DNA from 2 places in the Leifsonia sp. GW821-FHT13C09 genome. Region 2 is predicted to be linked to the other one. Evidence: predicted binding sites of a transcription regulator. Region 2 holds the regulator's gene; the other holds the start of a gene.
What was found. The regulator LexA, encoded in region 2, represses DNA repair genes until DNA is damaged. The targets are predictions, from matches to a motif close to TCGAACANNTGTTCGA.
Positions count from the first base shown of each region.

Region 1 (7,055 bases), 560 kb from region 2:
GCTCGTCCGCGCCGCCGCCCCACAGGCCGTCCTCGTGGTGGCCGATGTCGTCGACGGCCTCCGGCGCCACGGCGACCTTCGCGATCGGGGAGGCCAGCCCGGAGTCGATGGAGCCGGCGCCCTGCAGCTGCCAGCGCACCCGGTCGACCACGTCGGAGGCCGAGAACAGCCGGGGGTGCTGCCAGCTCCGTTCGCTCACCCTCCCGCGCTCGTCGGTCACCTCGATGCGCAGCGACGTGCACACCAGCCCGGCCTTGGTGAGCCCGGCCACGAACTGCTCGGCCGTACCGCGGAACGCGAAGGTCACCTGGTCGACCCGGTCGAGGGGAGGCTCGAACTCGATCGCCCGGTCGAGCACCTTCGGCGGGGTGCGCGGCACCACGGCGGCGCCGTCCATCCCGCTGGCCAGGTCGTGGGCGTGCTCGCCGCGCTCCCCGAACCGCTCCCGGACGTCCAGCCGGTCGAGCCGGGCCAGGTCGCCGAGGGTGCGCAGGCCCAGCCGGCGCAGCAGCGGGGTGAGCTCGGTGAGGCCGAGCTGGGCGACCGGCAGCGGGGCGAGGAAGGCGGGGGAGCCGCCGGGCGGGACGATGCGGACGCGCGACGCGGGCCCGGTGGAGCGCGCCGCCTGCTCGGCGGCGAACGGCCCGTCGGCGATCCCGATCCGCACGTCGTCGAGCGCGAGCCCGGTCACGTCCTCCAGCCCTGCCAGGCAGCGCAGCAGCTCAGCCGCCGCTGCCTCCTCGCCGCCGTAGTAGCGCGCCGGCCCCCGCGCACGCAGGACGCAGGTGCCCGGCCGCACCGCCTGGACGCCCGGGGTGATCTCCTCGATCGCGGTCAGCACCGGTTCGAAGGCGCGCGCGTCCAGCACCGGGTCGTAGAGGACGATCTCCAGCTGCGGGCAGCGCGACTGCGCCTCCCTGACCCGGAGCCCGCGGGTGACGCCGTCGGCGCGGGCGTGCGCGGAGCAGGCGAACACCATCCCCTTCTCGACCAGCGCCAGCGGCACGTCTGCGGGCAGCTCGAGGCGCTGCCGGGCGGCGATGACCGGCCAGTCGGGGCACCAGAGCACGATCGCGCGGGTGACCTGGCGCATCTAGCTCACCGCCTCCAGGCGCGTGGGGGCGGAGGCGCGGAACGTCTCGTCGACTGCCGGCAGCCAGAGCTCGGCGCGGCGCCGCGGGCCGGCCCCGCCGCGGGGTGCGGCCTCCACGGTCACCCGCCGGGAGGAGAGGTAGCCGGCGCCGGCGCCCAGGCCGTCCCAGCCGCTGCGGACGACGGAGAGCGCCGCCTCCGCCTGCGGCCAGTCGCCGGCGACGACGAGCGTGGCCTCCCGCTGCCGCAGCCGCGCGGTCAGTCGCGCGACGTCGCCGCTCTTCGGCCGTTCCGGGGGCGCGACGGCGATCACGCCGAGCACGTCCGCCATCGCGGCGGTGACGGTCAGCCACTGCGGCCCGGGATGCGGCACCAGCACGAGCCGCTCCAGGTCGATGCCGAACCGGCCGGCGGCCTCCGCCCCGAAGTCGGGCATCCCGACCACGCCGCACCAGGCGCCCGCGGCGCTCGGCCCAGCGAGCATCGCCATCAGGAGCGTGGTGGAGCCGTGCACCGTGTAGGCGGCGCCGGCCTTGAGCGCGCCGCCGGGCAGTAGCGCGGCCAGCGCGGGATGCGTCTCCAGCCGCCGCGCGTCCAGCTTGGTCGCCTGCATCTGCCGGATGCGCGACTGCAGCTCGTGCACCTGCGCCCGGTCGGCGACCGGGTCGGGGAAGGTGCGTGCGACTGCCAGGGACATACGTCTATTTTCGAACACATGTTCGAATACCGCAAATGGATTCTGGGTCGAAAATACGCCGATGCGCCAACAGGAGAAACGGCCCGGAACTCCTGCCGGGCGTCGTTCCGCAGGAGTTCAGGCGCGTGTCGCGGCGGAATCTCCTGCGCTACGCGCGGGGGAGGGGTTCTGTTACGAAGTCGATGAGTTGCTCTACGCGGCCGAGGAGGGCGGGTTCCAGGTCGGCGTAGGTTCGCACCTGGCCGAGGATCCGCTTCCACGCCCGGGCGATGTCGGCCTGGGTGTCGTGGGGGAGGCCGAGCGCGGCGCAGATGCCGTGCTTCCACTCGATGGAGCGTGGGATCGACGGCCACGCCTCCAGCCCGACCCGCGCCGGCTTCACGGCCTGCCAGATGTCGATGTAGGGGTGGCCGACCACGAGGACGTGCGCGCCGTACGGCCCGCGCGCGACCTGTTCGGCGATCCGGCTCTCCTTGGAGCCCGGCACCAGGTGGTCGACCAGCACACCGATACGCCGGCCGCGGTCGGGGGCGAACTCGCGCACGATCGCGTCCAGGTCGTCGACGCCCTCCAGGTACTCCACGACGACGCCCTCCACCCGGAGGTCGTCACCCCAGACGCGCTCCACCAGTTCGGCGTCGTGGCGGCCCTCCACGAAGATGCGGCTGGCGCGGGCGACGCGCGCCTTCTGCTCGCCGACCGCGAAAGAGCCGGAGGCGGTGCGCCCCCGGCCGGCAGGCGCGCGGCCCGGCACGACGAGCTTCACGGGCTCCCCGTCGATGAGGAAGGCCGCCCCCAGCGGGAACACGCGCTTCGCCCCGAAGTAGTCCTCCAGCTCGACGGTCTGCGCCTCCAGCCGCACGATCGCGCCGCAGAACCCGGTGCCGGCCTCCTCGACCACCAGGTCCCGCACGGCCTCCACGGTCGGCACGGCCTTCCGTCCGGTGTTCCTCCAGTCGGTGGCCAGCACATCGGATCCGTAGCGGTCGTCGTTCGTCACGTTGAGAGAGGGTAGGGGATGGGCGGGGCCGGGTGGCGGAGGCTCCCCGGGCGAGGGCTGGATGCGGTCGCCCGTCAGTCGAAGATCCGCACCAGCCGCCAGCTCCGGTCGTCGGCGTCGTGCCGCACGTCGAACACGTGGGCCACCCCGCCGTCGCTTGTCGCCTGGAACCGCCAGCCGCCGATCTCCCTCGGGAGTGCCCCGACCCCGTAGCGGTGCTCGCCGAAGGGCTTCCACCACGGGCAGATCTCCGCCCACACCGTCGGGGTGTCGCTCACCCGGTAGCGCGTGGAGCGCCAGACCAGGCGGGTCGGGATGCCGTCCTCGGTGGTCCACACGGCCACCGCCTCGTCGATGTCGGTCATGAGCGCGGGTTCCTCTCGATCGAACGTATGTTCGAATGCAAGTGTAAACCTGCGCACCGACGGAGCGCACCAGGGATACGGTCGTACTGCCATACTGACCGCATGACAGACTTCGGGGATCCGTCGAACGCGTCGCTGCGCCTCAGCAACGACGAACGGGAGCGCGCCGTCGCCGCGCTGCAGTCGCACGCCGCGCAGGGGAGGCTGAGCGAGGCCGAGTTGCAGTCGCGCATCGCGTCCGCGCGGTCCGCCGTCACCCGCGGCGACCTGCAGCCGCTGTTCACCGACCTGCCGGGAGTGCTGCATCTGGACGGCGCCGGGGGCCCGGACTCCGCTCCGCCCGGACCGGCGGCCGCCGCGTGGCAGGCGTCGCAGCCCGGCCCGAGCCCGTGGGGCTACCCGCCCGCGCCCGGTGAGCACGGCCGGCCGATCACCCGCTGGGGGGTGCTCGTGGTCTCGGTCATGCCGTTCGTCGCCGTCATCCTGTTCTTCCTGACCGGGATGGCGTGGGGCTACGCCTACAGCTGGCTGTGGTTCCTGCTCATCCCGCTGGCCGGCGCGCTGGTGTACGGCGTCGACGGGGGAGACCGCAGGCGGCGCTGAGCCGCACCACCGAGGGCGTCAGCCGACCGTCGCCCCGAACAGCAGCCCCAGCAGGTACGTCGCGGCCGCGGCCCCGTACCCGATCGCGAGCTGCCGCAGCGCCCGCTTGAGCGGAGAAGCGCCCGACAGCAGTCCGACGATCGCGCCCGTCCCCAGCAGCACGAGGCCGACGAGCACGGCGGCGACCACGATCGCCGCCGTGCCGGTCAGCCCGAACAGGAACGGCAGGATCGGGATGAGCGCACCGGAGGCGAAGAAGCAGAAGCTCGACACGGCGGCGCTCCAGCCGTTGCCGACGGCCTCGTGCTCGTCCTCCACGGCACCCGGCACCGCCACCGGCGATGTGTAGGCGCCGAGCGTCGTCAGCACCTCATGGGCGTGCGCCTGCGCCTCCGTCTGGTCCATACCGCGGGCCCGGTAGACGAGGGTCAGCTCGTTCGCGTCCACATCCAGGTGGGAGAGCGCGGAACTGGTGGCCGGGTTCGGGCTGGAGGCCTCCAGCAGCTCGCGCTGCGACCGAACCGAGACGTACTCGCCGGCGCCCATCGACAGTGCGCCGGCGAGGAGGCCGGAGATGCCGGTGAGCAGCACGACGTGGCTCGGCACCCCGCTCGCCGCGACGCCGAGCACGAGCGCCAGGTTGCTGACCAGGCCGTCGTTGGCGCCGAACACGGCCGCGCGGAACGTGCCGGAGAGCCGCTGCCGGCCGCGGGCGGCGAGCGCGCGCACGACTTCCTCGTGCACCTGCTCGTCCGCCGCCATCTGGGGTGTGGCGTCCGCGTCGTCCGCGTACGGGGACCGTGCCTCCGCCCGCTGCGCCAGCGCGAGCACGAAGACCGAGCCGAACCGGCGCGCCAGGAAGCCGAGCATCCGGGTGCGGATGTCGCCGCGCAGCGGGCGGCCGACCTGGTCGCCGAGGAGGTCGAGCCAGTGCTGCTCGTGGCGGCGCTCGGCCTCGGCGAGCGCGAGCAGGATCTCCCGCTCCTCGCCCTCCCGGCGTCCGGCGAGGTCGCGGTAGACGGCGGCCTCGGCGCGCTCGTCGGCCAGGTACTGCCGCCAGCGCTTGATGTCGGCGTGCGTCGGGGCGGGGGGATTCGAGGCGGGCTGGGGGGTGCTCATCGGGTGACGAGTCTACCGGCCGCCGCGAAACGGTCGCCCCAGACGGCGGCCAGCTCCCGCACCTCTGCGGGCCCGTCGATCGTGAAGGGCGCGGCGACCGCGGCGAGGCCGAACAGCGCCCACTCGGCGGAGTCCGCCGTGATCCGCACCCGGGTGCGGGCCGTGCCGTCCTCCGCCGGGGCCTCCGGCTCGGCCTCCACCCAGCGCCCGATCGCCCGCTCAACCTCGGCGAGCGGAGCCGCGATCACCGCGTCCACGACCAGGGACTCCACGGCCCCGGCGAGCGATGCGCGCACGTACTCGGCGGCGTCGGCGGCGGGCAGCGTCCGCGGCCGGAAGCGCGCCCCGGTCGGCCGGGCCCCGGTCATCCGGTCCAGCCGGAAGCTCCGCCAGTCGAACCGGCCAAGGTCGTACGCCACGAGATACCAGCGCCGTCCGACCGAGACCAGCCGGTGCGGCTCCACGGTGCGCTCGGAGGCGGCCCCGTCGCGGCGCACATAGGAGAACACCAGTCGCTCCTCATCCCGGCAGGACTGCGCCACTACGGTCAGGAGTTCGGCGTCCACCACCGGACCGGGCGCCAGCTCGGAGGCGAGCGTCGCGACGCGCAGGGCGTCCACCCGGCGGCGCAGCCGTGGCGGCATCACCTGCACGACCTTCGCGAGCGCCCGGACGGACGCGTCGGCGACCCCGGCGACGCCGCTCTGCGCGGCGGTGCGCAGGCCCACCGCGAGCGCCACGGCCTCCTCGTCGTCGACCACGAGCGGCGGCAGCGACGCTCCGGGGGCCAGCTGGTAGCCGCCGGCGACCCGCGCATGGCGTCGACCGGATAGCCGAGGTCGCGCAGCCGCTCCACGTCGCGGCGGAGCGTTCGCGGAGACACCTCCAGCCGGTCGGCGAGCTCCTGGCCCGGCCAGTACCGGTGCGTCTGCAGGAGCGACAGGAGTTGGAGGGTGCGGGATCCCGTGCTGGCCATGCCCCCAGTGTGCCGCTGAATGCGGTCGGGATGTGGCCGCTATCGCTGTTCGAGGGCGTGCGCGTCGCGAGGCAGCAGGGCGGGCGCACCCCGCCGCGACAGGGTGAGCACCGCTTCCGCGACGTGCTCGTTGCGTTCGATGTCCTGCTCGACGTCGTACAGATCGTCCGCGACGTCGGATTCCGGGTCGTCGCCGATGAGGTCGACGGCCGCGACGAGGAAGACGCGCTCCGGCCCGACGTACTCCAGGTGGAGGTAGGTGACCCGCTCGACCTGCGGATGCTGCAGAAGCGACACGAGCGCCGCCTGGTTCACCCGGTCCGGCGCCGGCTCCCCGAGAAGGAAGCGCCGGTTGCGATCGATCAGCACGACCGCCACGACCGCGAGCAGGACGCCGACGAGGATGGAGCCGACCGCGTCGTACACGGCGTTCCCGGTGAGCTCATGGAGGAGCACGCCGAGGAACGCGATGACCAGCCCGATCAGCGCGGCCGCGTCCTCCGCGACGACCGCCCGCAGCGTCGGATTGGAGGTGCTGAGGATGTGCTCCAGCGTGCCGGTTTCGCGTTCGACCGCCGTCGACCTGGCCTGGCCGAAGGACTGCACGAAGGAGAAGCCCTCGAACACGAAGGCGACGGCGAGCACGATGTAGTTGATCAGGTAGTCGGTGTCCGGCTCTCCGGTGCCGAGCTGGGAGAAGCCGTGCAGGATCGAGACGACCGCGCCCGCCGTGAACAGTCCCACCGCCGCGAACAACGACCACACATAGGCCTCTCGGCCGTAGCCGGTCGGGTGGAGGTCGTCCTGCGGGCGGCGCGCGCGGCGCTCGGCCTGGAGCAGGAAGACCTCGTTTCCGGAGTCCGCCCAGGAGTGCGCCGCCTCCGCGACCATCGACGCGGACCCGGTGATCACCGCCGCGACGGTCTTCGCGAGCGCGACGACGATGTTCGCGCCGAGCGCGAGGAGGACCGTGAGCAGGCTCTGCTGAGAGCGCTTCGGGTTCGCCATGCACGCCACAGTAGAAGGGCCAGAGGAAAAGAAGAAGGACTCCGGGGGAAACACGAAGGCCCCGATCTCTCGATCGGGGCCTTGCCGGTGTCCGAGGGGGGACTTGAACCCCCACGCCCTATACGGGCACTAGCACCTCAAGCTAGCGCGTCTGCCATTTCCGCCACCCGGACGGGTGTTTCCGGCCGCCGAAGC
Region 1 is NZ_JBXAPS010000001.1:561,601-568,655, reverse strand. Features, by position in the region: gene AC1ROW_RS02680 (DNA polymerase Y family protein) at 1-1,093, opposite strand, end outside; gene imuA' (DnaE2-dependent mutagenesis accessory factor ImuA') at 1,094-1,789, opposite strand; gene AC1ROW_RS02670 (DUF3097 domain-containing protein) at 1,938-2,789, opposite strand; gene AC1ROW_RS02665 (DUF6504 family protein) at 2,864-3,154, opposite strand; gene AC1ROW_RS02660 (DUF1707 domain-containing protein) at 3,257-3,757, shown strand; gene AC1ROW_RS02655 (VIT1/CCC1 transporter family protein) at 3,776-4,876, opposite strand; gene AC1ROW_RS02650 (helix-turn-helix transcriptional regulator) at 4,873-5,637, opposite strand; gene AC1ROW_RS02645 (helix-turn-helix domain-containing protein) at 5,520-5,852, opposite strand; gene AC1ROW_RS02640 (cation diffusion facilitator family transporter) at 5,892-6,860, opposite strand; tRNA gene AC1ROW_RS02635 (tRNA-Leu) at 6,949-7,033, opposite strand.
Region 1: the regulator LexA is predicted to act here: its motif matches at 1,800-1,815, upstream of imuA' (DnaE2-dependent mutagenesis accessory factor ImuA').

Region 2 (7,055 bases):
GTGAGGCGGCGAATCCGGCGAGCGTCGCCGCGAACCCGGCCAGCCGGTCGGCGCCAGTGGAGGTGGGGCCGGGCGAGGCAGATCCGGAGGACGGCTCCCTGCGACCGCCCTCGGGCCCGCGGTCGCCCTCCTCGGGCTCAGTCGCCGGCGACATCCAGCGCCTCGGGCAGGGTGAACGCTCCGGAGTAGAGCGCCTTGCCGACGATAGCGCCCTCCAGTCCCAGCGGCACCAGCGCGCGCAGCGCGGCGATGTCGTCGAGGCTGGAGATGCCGCCGGAGGCCACCACCGGTCGCTCGGTGCGCTCCATCACCTGGCGCAGCAGGTCCAGATTCGGGCCCTTGAGCGTGCCGTCCTTGGTCACGTCGGTGACGACGTAGCGGGCGCAGCCGGCCTGCTCGAGGCGGTCCAGCACCTCCCACAGGTCGCCGCCTTCGCGCGTCCAGCCGCGCGCCGCGAGCGTCGTCCCGCGCACGTCCAGGCCGACCGCGATCGCCTCGCCGTAGCGGGCGATCGCGTCGGCCGCCCACTCCGGGTTCTCCAGCGCCGCCGTACCGAGGTTGACGCGGGTCGCGCCGATCGCCAGCGCGTGCTCCAGCGACGCGTCGTCGCGGATGCCGCCGGAGAGCTCGATGTTGACGCCGTCGGTCTGGTCGATGACCTTCTTCAGGAGGTCGCGGTTGTCGCCGCGGCCGAACGCGGCGTCCAGGTCGACCAGGTGGATCCACTCGGCGCCGGCGTCCACCCATTCGGCGGCGGCGTCGACCGGGTCGCCGTAGCTGGTCTCGCTGCCGGCTTCGCCCTGCGTCAGTCGGACGGCCTTGCCGTCGGCGACGTCGACGGCGGGCAGCAGTACGAGCTTGGGAGATTGCGTGAGTTCGCTCATGTCGGTGTGGGTTTCCTCTGTCGGGGTCGTTCGGGTCCGCGTGACGGACGGGGATGGCGCTAGAGCGAGCCGATCCAGTTGCGCAGCAGCTTCAGGCCCGCCTCACCGGACTTCTCCGGGTGGAACTGGGTCGCGGTGAGCGGCCCGTTCTCCACCGCCGCCACGAAACGCGAGCCGTGCTCGGCCCAGGTCACCCGCGGCTGCGGGAACGGACCCGTGGCCTCCAGCGTCCAGTCCTGCGCCGCGTATGAGTGCACGAAGTAGAAGCGCTCGTCGCGGATGCCGTCGAACAGCACGGAGTCCTCCGGCGCCTGGACGGTGTTCCAGCCCATGTGCGGGACGACGTCGGCGCGCAGCCGGTCGACCGTGCCCGGCCACTCGCCGAGCCCTTCGCTTTCGATGCCGTGCTCGACGCCGCGCTCGAACAGCACCTGCATGCCGACGCAGATGCCGAGCACCGGTCGTCCGCCCGCGAGCCGCCGGTCGATGACCTCGTCGCCGTGCGAGCGGCGCAGCGCGTCGATGACCGCGGCGAAGGCGCCGACGCCGGGGACGAGGAGTCCGTCGGCCTCCTGCGCACGACGGCGGTTGCCGGTGAGCTCGACGTTCGCGCCGGCGGCCTCCAGCGCCTTGACCGCGGAGTGGACGTTGCCGGTCCCGTAGTCGAAGACGACGACGTCGGGTGCGCTCACAGCGCGCCCTTGGTGGAGGGGATGCCGGACACCAGCGGGTCGAGTGCTTTCGCCTGGCGGAACGCGCGCGCGAACGCCTTGAACTCGGCTTCCGCGATGTGGTGCGGGTCGCGGCCGCCGACGACCGTGACGTGCACGGTCAGCCCGGCGTTGAACGCGATCGCCTCGAAGACGTGCCGCACCATCGACCCGGTGAAGTGGCCGCCGATCAGGTGGAACTCGAACCCGGTCGGCTCGCCGCCGTGCACGAGGTAGGGGCGTCCGGAGATGTCGACCACGGCCTGCACGAGCGCCTCGTCGAGCGGGACCAGCGCGTCGCCGTAGCGGGAGATGCTGGACTTGTCGCCGAGCGCCTTCTTGATGGCCTGACCGAGGACGATCGCGACGTCCTCCACCGTGTGGTGCACGTCGATGTCGGTGTCGCCGCTCGCGCGCACCGTCAGGTCGGTGAGCGAGTGCTTGGCGAACGCGGTCAGCAGGTGGTCGTAGAACGGGACCGACGTGTGGATGTCGGACTTCCCGGTGCCGTCGAGGTCGAGGCTGAGCTCGATGCTCGACTCGCTGGTCGCGCGCTGAAGCTGGGCGGTCCGATTCGTCATGACTGCGAGCTTACCGACTGGGCGCCGGCCGTCGCGGCTCCGGAGGGGCGGCCGAGAGCGCGCAGCGCCTCCAGGAACGCGGTGGTCTCGGTCTCGGTGCCCGCGGTGACGCGCAGGTGGTTCGGGATGCCGACGTCCCGGATGAGGACGCCCCGCTCCAGGAGCGCCTCGAACACCGCATGCGGGTCGTCGACACCCCCGAAGAGCACGAAGTTGCTGCCGCTGCGGTGCGGGAGGTAGCCGAGCTCGGCGAGCTCCACGACGAGCCGGTCACGCTGCGTCCGGATCTCGCCGACCATCGCGAGCATCTCGTCCGCATGCGCGAGCGCGCCGAGCGCTGCCGCCTGCGTCAGAGCGGACAGGTGGTACGGCAGGCGTACCAGCCGCAGGGCGTCCACCACGGCGGGATCGGCGGCCAGGTAGCCGACGCGCGCGCCCGCGAACGCGAACGCCTTGCTCATCGTCCGCGAGATCAGCAGCCGCTCGCGCCCGGGGAGCAGCGTGAGCGCCGACGGCTCGCCCTCCGGCATGAACTCCGCGTACGCCTCGTCCACGATCACGATGCCGCGCGCCGCGGCGTAGACGGCCTCGACCGTCTCGAGCGACAGCGGGGTCCCGGTCGGGTTGTTCGGCGAGCAGAGGATGACGATGTCCGGGTCGTGCTCGCGCACGGCGGCCGCCGCGGTCTCGGGGGACAGTTCGAAATCGTCGTCGCGTCCGGCAGCGATCCAGCTCGTGCCGGTGCCGGAGGCGAGCAGCGGGTACATGGAGTACGTCGGAGCGAAGCCCAGGAGGCTGCGCCCGGGTCCGCCGAAAGCCTGCAGGATGTGCTGGAGCACCTCGTTGGACCCGTTCGCGGCCCAGAGCTGCTCGGCCGTGAGTCCGTGCCCGAGGTACCGGGCGAACGCCTCGCGCAGCTCGGTGAACTCGCGGTCGGGGTAGCGGTTCACCCCGGTCACCGCGACGGCGACCCGCGCGACGATGTCGGCGGCGACGTCCTCCGGAACCGGATGCGTGTTCTCGTTCACGTTCAACGCGACGGGCACGACCTTCTGCGGCGCCCCGTACGGAGTGCGGCCGCGCAGGTCGTCACGGATCGGAAGATCGGAGAGAGAAGTCACCCTTCAATGGTAGTCAGCGCCGCTGGGCGCTTCCGCCGTGTGACGCCCCGGGGCGCCCCCTCCGCGACCCGACACCCGCCGCGCCACTGCGCCCCGCAAAAGGGAGAACCGGCCCGAATCTCCTGCCGTACCCCCTTCCGCAGGAGTTTGCCCGGCCAGTCGCACCAAATCTCCTTCACCCAGGGGTGGCGCTGTCGCGGCGGACCGTGGAGGTGGTATCCCCCGCCCCGCAGGAAAACTCGCCCGAATCTCCTGCCGAACCCCCTTCCGCAGGAAATCGCCCGGCCTGTCGCACCAAATCTCCTGCCTTGGCGGCGGCCTGGGGTGGTGAGGAGTGGGGGGCGGTAACCACCTCGCTCACGCGGGGCAGCTACGCGGCGCTAGGCAGGTTGGCGATGTCCCCCACGTTCTTTCCCCCCCTTGGTCGGCAGCGCCGGCGGTTCTGACGCGCCCGAGCCCCCCCTACTTCTCGTACCGCGTAGGAATCGCCAACTGCTGCCCCGGCGTCACAACCGCCGACGACAACCCATTCAGGCTCACCAGCTCCGCGATCACATCGCGCGGGTCGGCCTTGGGCGCGATCCGCGACGCCACCGACCACAGCGAGTCGCCCGACTGGACCGTCACGTAGTGGAAGGTCACGTGCGTCTGCTCGCCGGTCGCAGCCGCACCCCCGCCGTTGAGCGCGAACACCATCGCACCGATCACGATCGGCAGCGCCACGAGCATCGTCAGCACGACGCGCCCGCGCCGCGTGAGCCGCAGCCGAACACGCCCGGCCGCCTGCGCGCCACCCACCTCGACGTTGTTCATACCAACGCTGTGAATCACTGCTGTGCTCATCGTGACCTCCAAAGGCTCCGGTCGAAGCTCTGTTCCGAATATATCTTCGAATGTTCGAGACCGCAATCCTCGGGCCGGCGAAAAAACCCGCACGTATTTCGAGACACACTCGAACACATGTTTGTCGGGCAGCCGTACTGTGGATACAGTTTCGATTGTCTGGACGTAAGACAACCAGGCACCACCGACATTCGGTTCCCCCGGGTGCCGGCGACGGTCACGAAGGGACGAGCGTGTCGAACGAGAACCAGGCTCCGCGCACGCGGCGCCGCAAGAACCTCAGCGAGAAGCAGCTCGCCATCCTCGACGTGATCCAGCGGTCGGTGAGCCAGCGCGGCTACCCGCCGAGCATGCGCGAGATCGGCGACGCCGTCGGCCTCTCCAGCCTCTCGTCCGTCACCCACCAGCTCAACCAGCTCGAGCTCAGCGGCTACCTCCGCCGCGACCCGAACCGGCCGCGTGCGCTGGAGATCCTCATCGACCTGCCGTCGGCCACCCCCGACTTCGAGAGCCAGACCCCGGTCGGCGACGCCGCGATGGTACCGCTCGTCGGCCGCATCGCCGCCGGCGTCCCGATCACCGCCGAGCAGCAGGTGGAGGAGGTGTTCCCGCTCCCCCGCCAGCTCGTCGGAAACGGCGAGCTCTTCATGCTCAAGGTGATCGGCGAGTCCATGATCGACGCCGCCATCTGCGACGGCGACTGGGTGGTCGTCCGCGCGCAGAACACCGCGGAGAACGGCGACATCGTCGCGGCCATGCTCGACGAGGAGGCCACCGTCAAGGTGTTCCGCCAGCGCGACGGCCACACCTGGCTGCTCCCCCGCAACTCCAACTTCGAGCCGATCCTCGGCGACTACTCCACAATCCTCGGCAAAGTCGTCGCCGTCCTCCGCGCCGTCTGACCCGAGACGTGACTAGTTGCGGGAATCGCCACGGCGATTTCCGCGATTAGTCACGTCTCGGCTGCGGAGGGGTGGGGTCAGGCCCAGCCGAGTTCCTGGAGGCGGGCGTCGGTGAGGCCGAAGTAGTGGCCGATCTCGTGCACGAGGGTGACGCGCACTCGCTCGCGGAGCTGCTCGACCGTCTCGCATGACGCCTCGAGGTTGTTGCGGAACAGCGTGATCCGGTCCGGCAGCTCCCCGAACCCGTAGACCCCGCGCCGCGTCAGCGGATGGCCGGTGTACAGCCCGTACAGCCGCGGCCGAGCGCCGGGCGGCTGATCCTGGATGATGAAGGCCACGTTCTCCAGCGGCCGCACCATGTCGTCAGGCAGACCGTCGAAGACGTCGTCCACGAGCCGCTCGAACTCGTCGTCCGCGATGCGCACCATGCGCTCATCATCCCCGAACGGCAGAGGCCGCGCTCCCCCGTCCGCGGAGAGCGGAACAGGGGTAGCGCGGCCTCGGCCGGCGCGAAGGTCAGGCGTTCACGCCCACGCGCTCCCGCACGTCGCGCGTCGCCGCGATGATGTTGCGCAGCGAGGCCACGGTCTCGTCGTAGCCGCGGGTCTTGAGCCCGCAGTCCGGGTTCACCCAGAGCTGACGGCCCGGGATGGCGCTGAGCGCCGTCTCCAGCAGCTCCGTCACCTCGGCGACCGACGGCACGCGCGGCGAGTGGATGTCGTAGACGCCCGGGCCGATCCCGTGCTCGAAGCCGGAGCGCTGGATGTCGTGCACGACCTCCATGCGGCTGCGGGCGGCCTCGATGCTGGTCACGTCCGCGTCCAGGTTGCGGATCGCGTCGATGACCACGCCGAACTCCGAGTAGCAGAGGTGCGTGTGGATCTGGGTCGCGTCCGCCACCCCGGAGGTCGCGAGCCGGAACGACCCCACCGACCACTCCAGGTACCCGGGCTGGTCGGCGCGCTTGAGCGGCAGCAGCTCGCGCAGGGCCGGCTCGTCCACCTGCACGACGCGGATGCCCGCGGCCTCCAGGTCCGCGATCTCGTCGCGGAGCGCCAGGGCCACCTGACGCGCGGTCTCGCCGAGCGGCTGGTCGTCTCGCACGAACGACCACGCGAGGATCGTGACCGGCCCGGTCAGCATGCCCTTGACCGGCTTCTCGGTCAGCGTCTGCGTGTAGGTCGACCAGTCCACCGTGATCGGCTTCGGCCGCGACACGTCGCCCCACAGGATCGACGGGCGCGTGCAGCGCGACCCGTACGACTGCACCCAGCCGTTCTGGGTGACCGCGAAGCCGTCCAGGTTCTCGGCGAAGTACTGCACCATGTCGTTGCGCTCGGGCTCGCCGTGCACGATCACGTCCAGGCCGATCTCCTCCTGGAGGTCGACCACGCGCTTGATCTCCGCCTGCATGCGGCCCAGGTACTCCGCCTCGTCGATGACGCCCTTGGCCAGCTGCGCGCGCGAGCGGCGGATGTCCGCCGTCTGCGGGAACGACCCGATCGTGGTGGTCGGCAGGAACGGCAGGTGAAGCGCCTCGTCCTGCGCGGCCTGCCGGTCGCCGTACTCGCCGCGGCGGAAGTCCGCGCGGGTCAGCGCGGCCTCGCGGGTGCGCACGGCCTCGACGCGCACGCCCGGTGCGGCGGCACGGTCGGCGAGCGCCGCGGTCGCCGCGGTCAGCTCGTCCTGCACCGCCTCGTGGCCGTCCACGATCCCGCGCGCGAGCACGGCAACCTGGCCGACCTTCTGGTCGGCGAACGCGAGCCAGGTCTTCAGCCGGGCGTCGAGGTCCGGCTCGTCCTCGACATCGTGCGGGACGTGCTGCAGCGACGTGGACGTCGACACGGCGACATCGGGGCTCAACGAGAGCAGCTCGGTCAGCTTCCCGAAGGCGGCCTCCAGGTCGCCTCGCCAGATGTTGTGGCCGTCGATCACGCCGCCGACGAGCGTCTTGCCGGCCAGGCCGGTTCGGGCGGCTGCGTCGAGGCCGGTCGGGATGGCGCCCTTCACCAGG
Region 2 is NZ_JBXAPS010000001.1:2,141-9,195, reverse strand. Features, by position in the region: gene AC1ROW_RS00050 (SseB family protein) at 1-154, opposite strand, end outside; gene priA (bifunctional 1-(5-phosphoribosyl)-5-((5-phosphoribosylamino)methylideneamino)imidazole-4-carboxamide isomerase/phosphoribosylanthranilate isomerase PriA) at 138-884, opposite strand; gene hisH (imidazole glycerol phosphate synthase subunit HisH) at 944-1,576, opposite strand; gene hisB (imidazoleglycerol-phosphate dehydratase HisB) at 1,573-2,175, opposite strand; gene AC1ROW_RS00030 (histidinol-phosphate transaminase) at 2,172-3,296, opposite strand; gene AC1ROW_RS00025 (LysM peptidoglycan-binding domain-containing protein) at 3,759-4,109, opposite strand; gene lexA (transcriptional repressor LexA) at 4,373-5,041, shown strand; gene AC1ROW_RS00015 (metallopeptidase family protein) at 5,119-5,469, opposite strand; gene metE (5-methyltetrahydropteroyltriglutamate--homocysteine S-methyltransferase) at 5,558-7,055, opposite strand, start outside.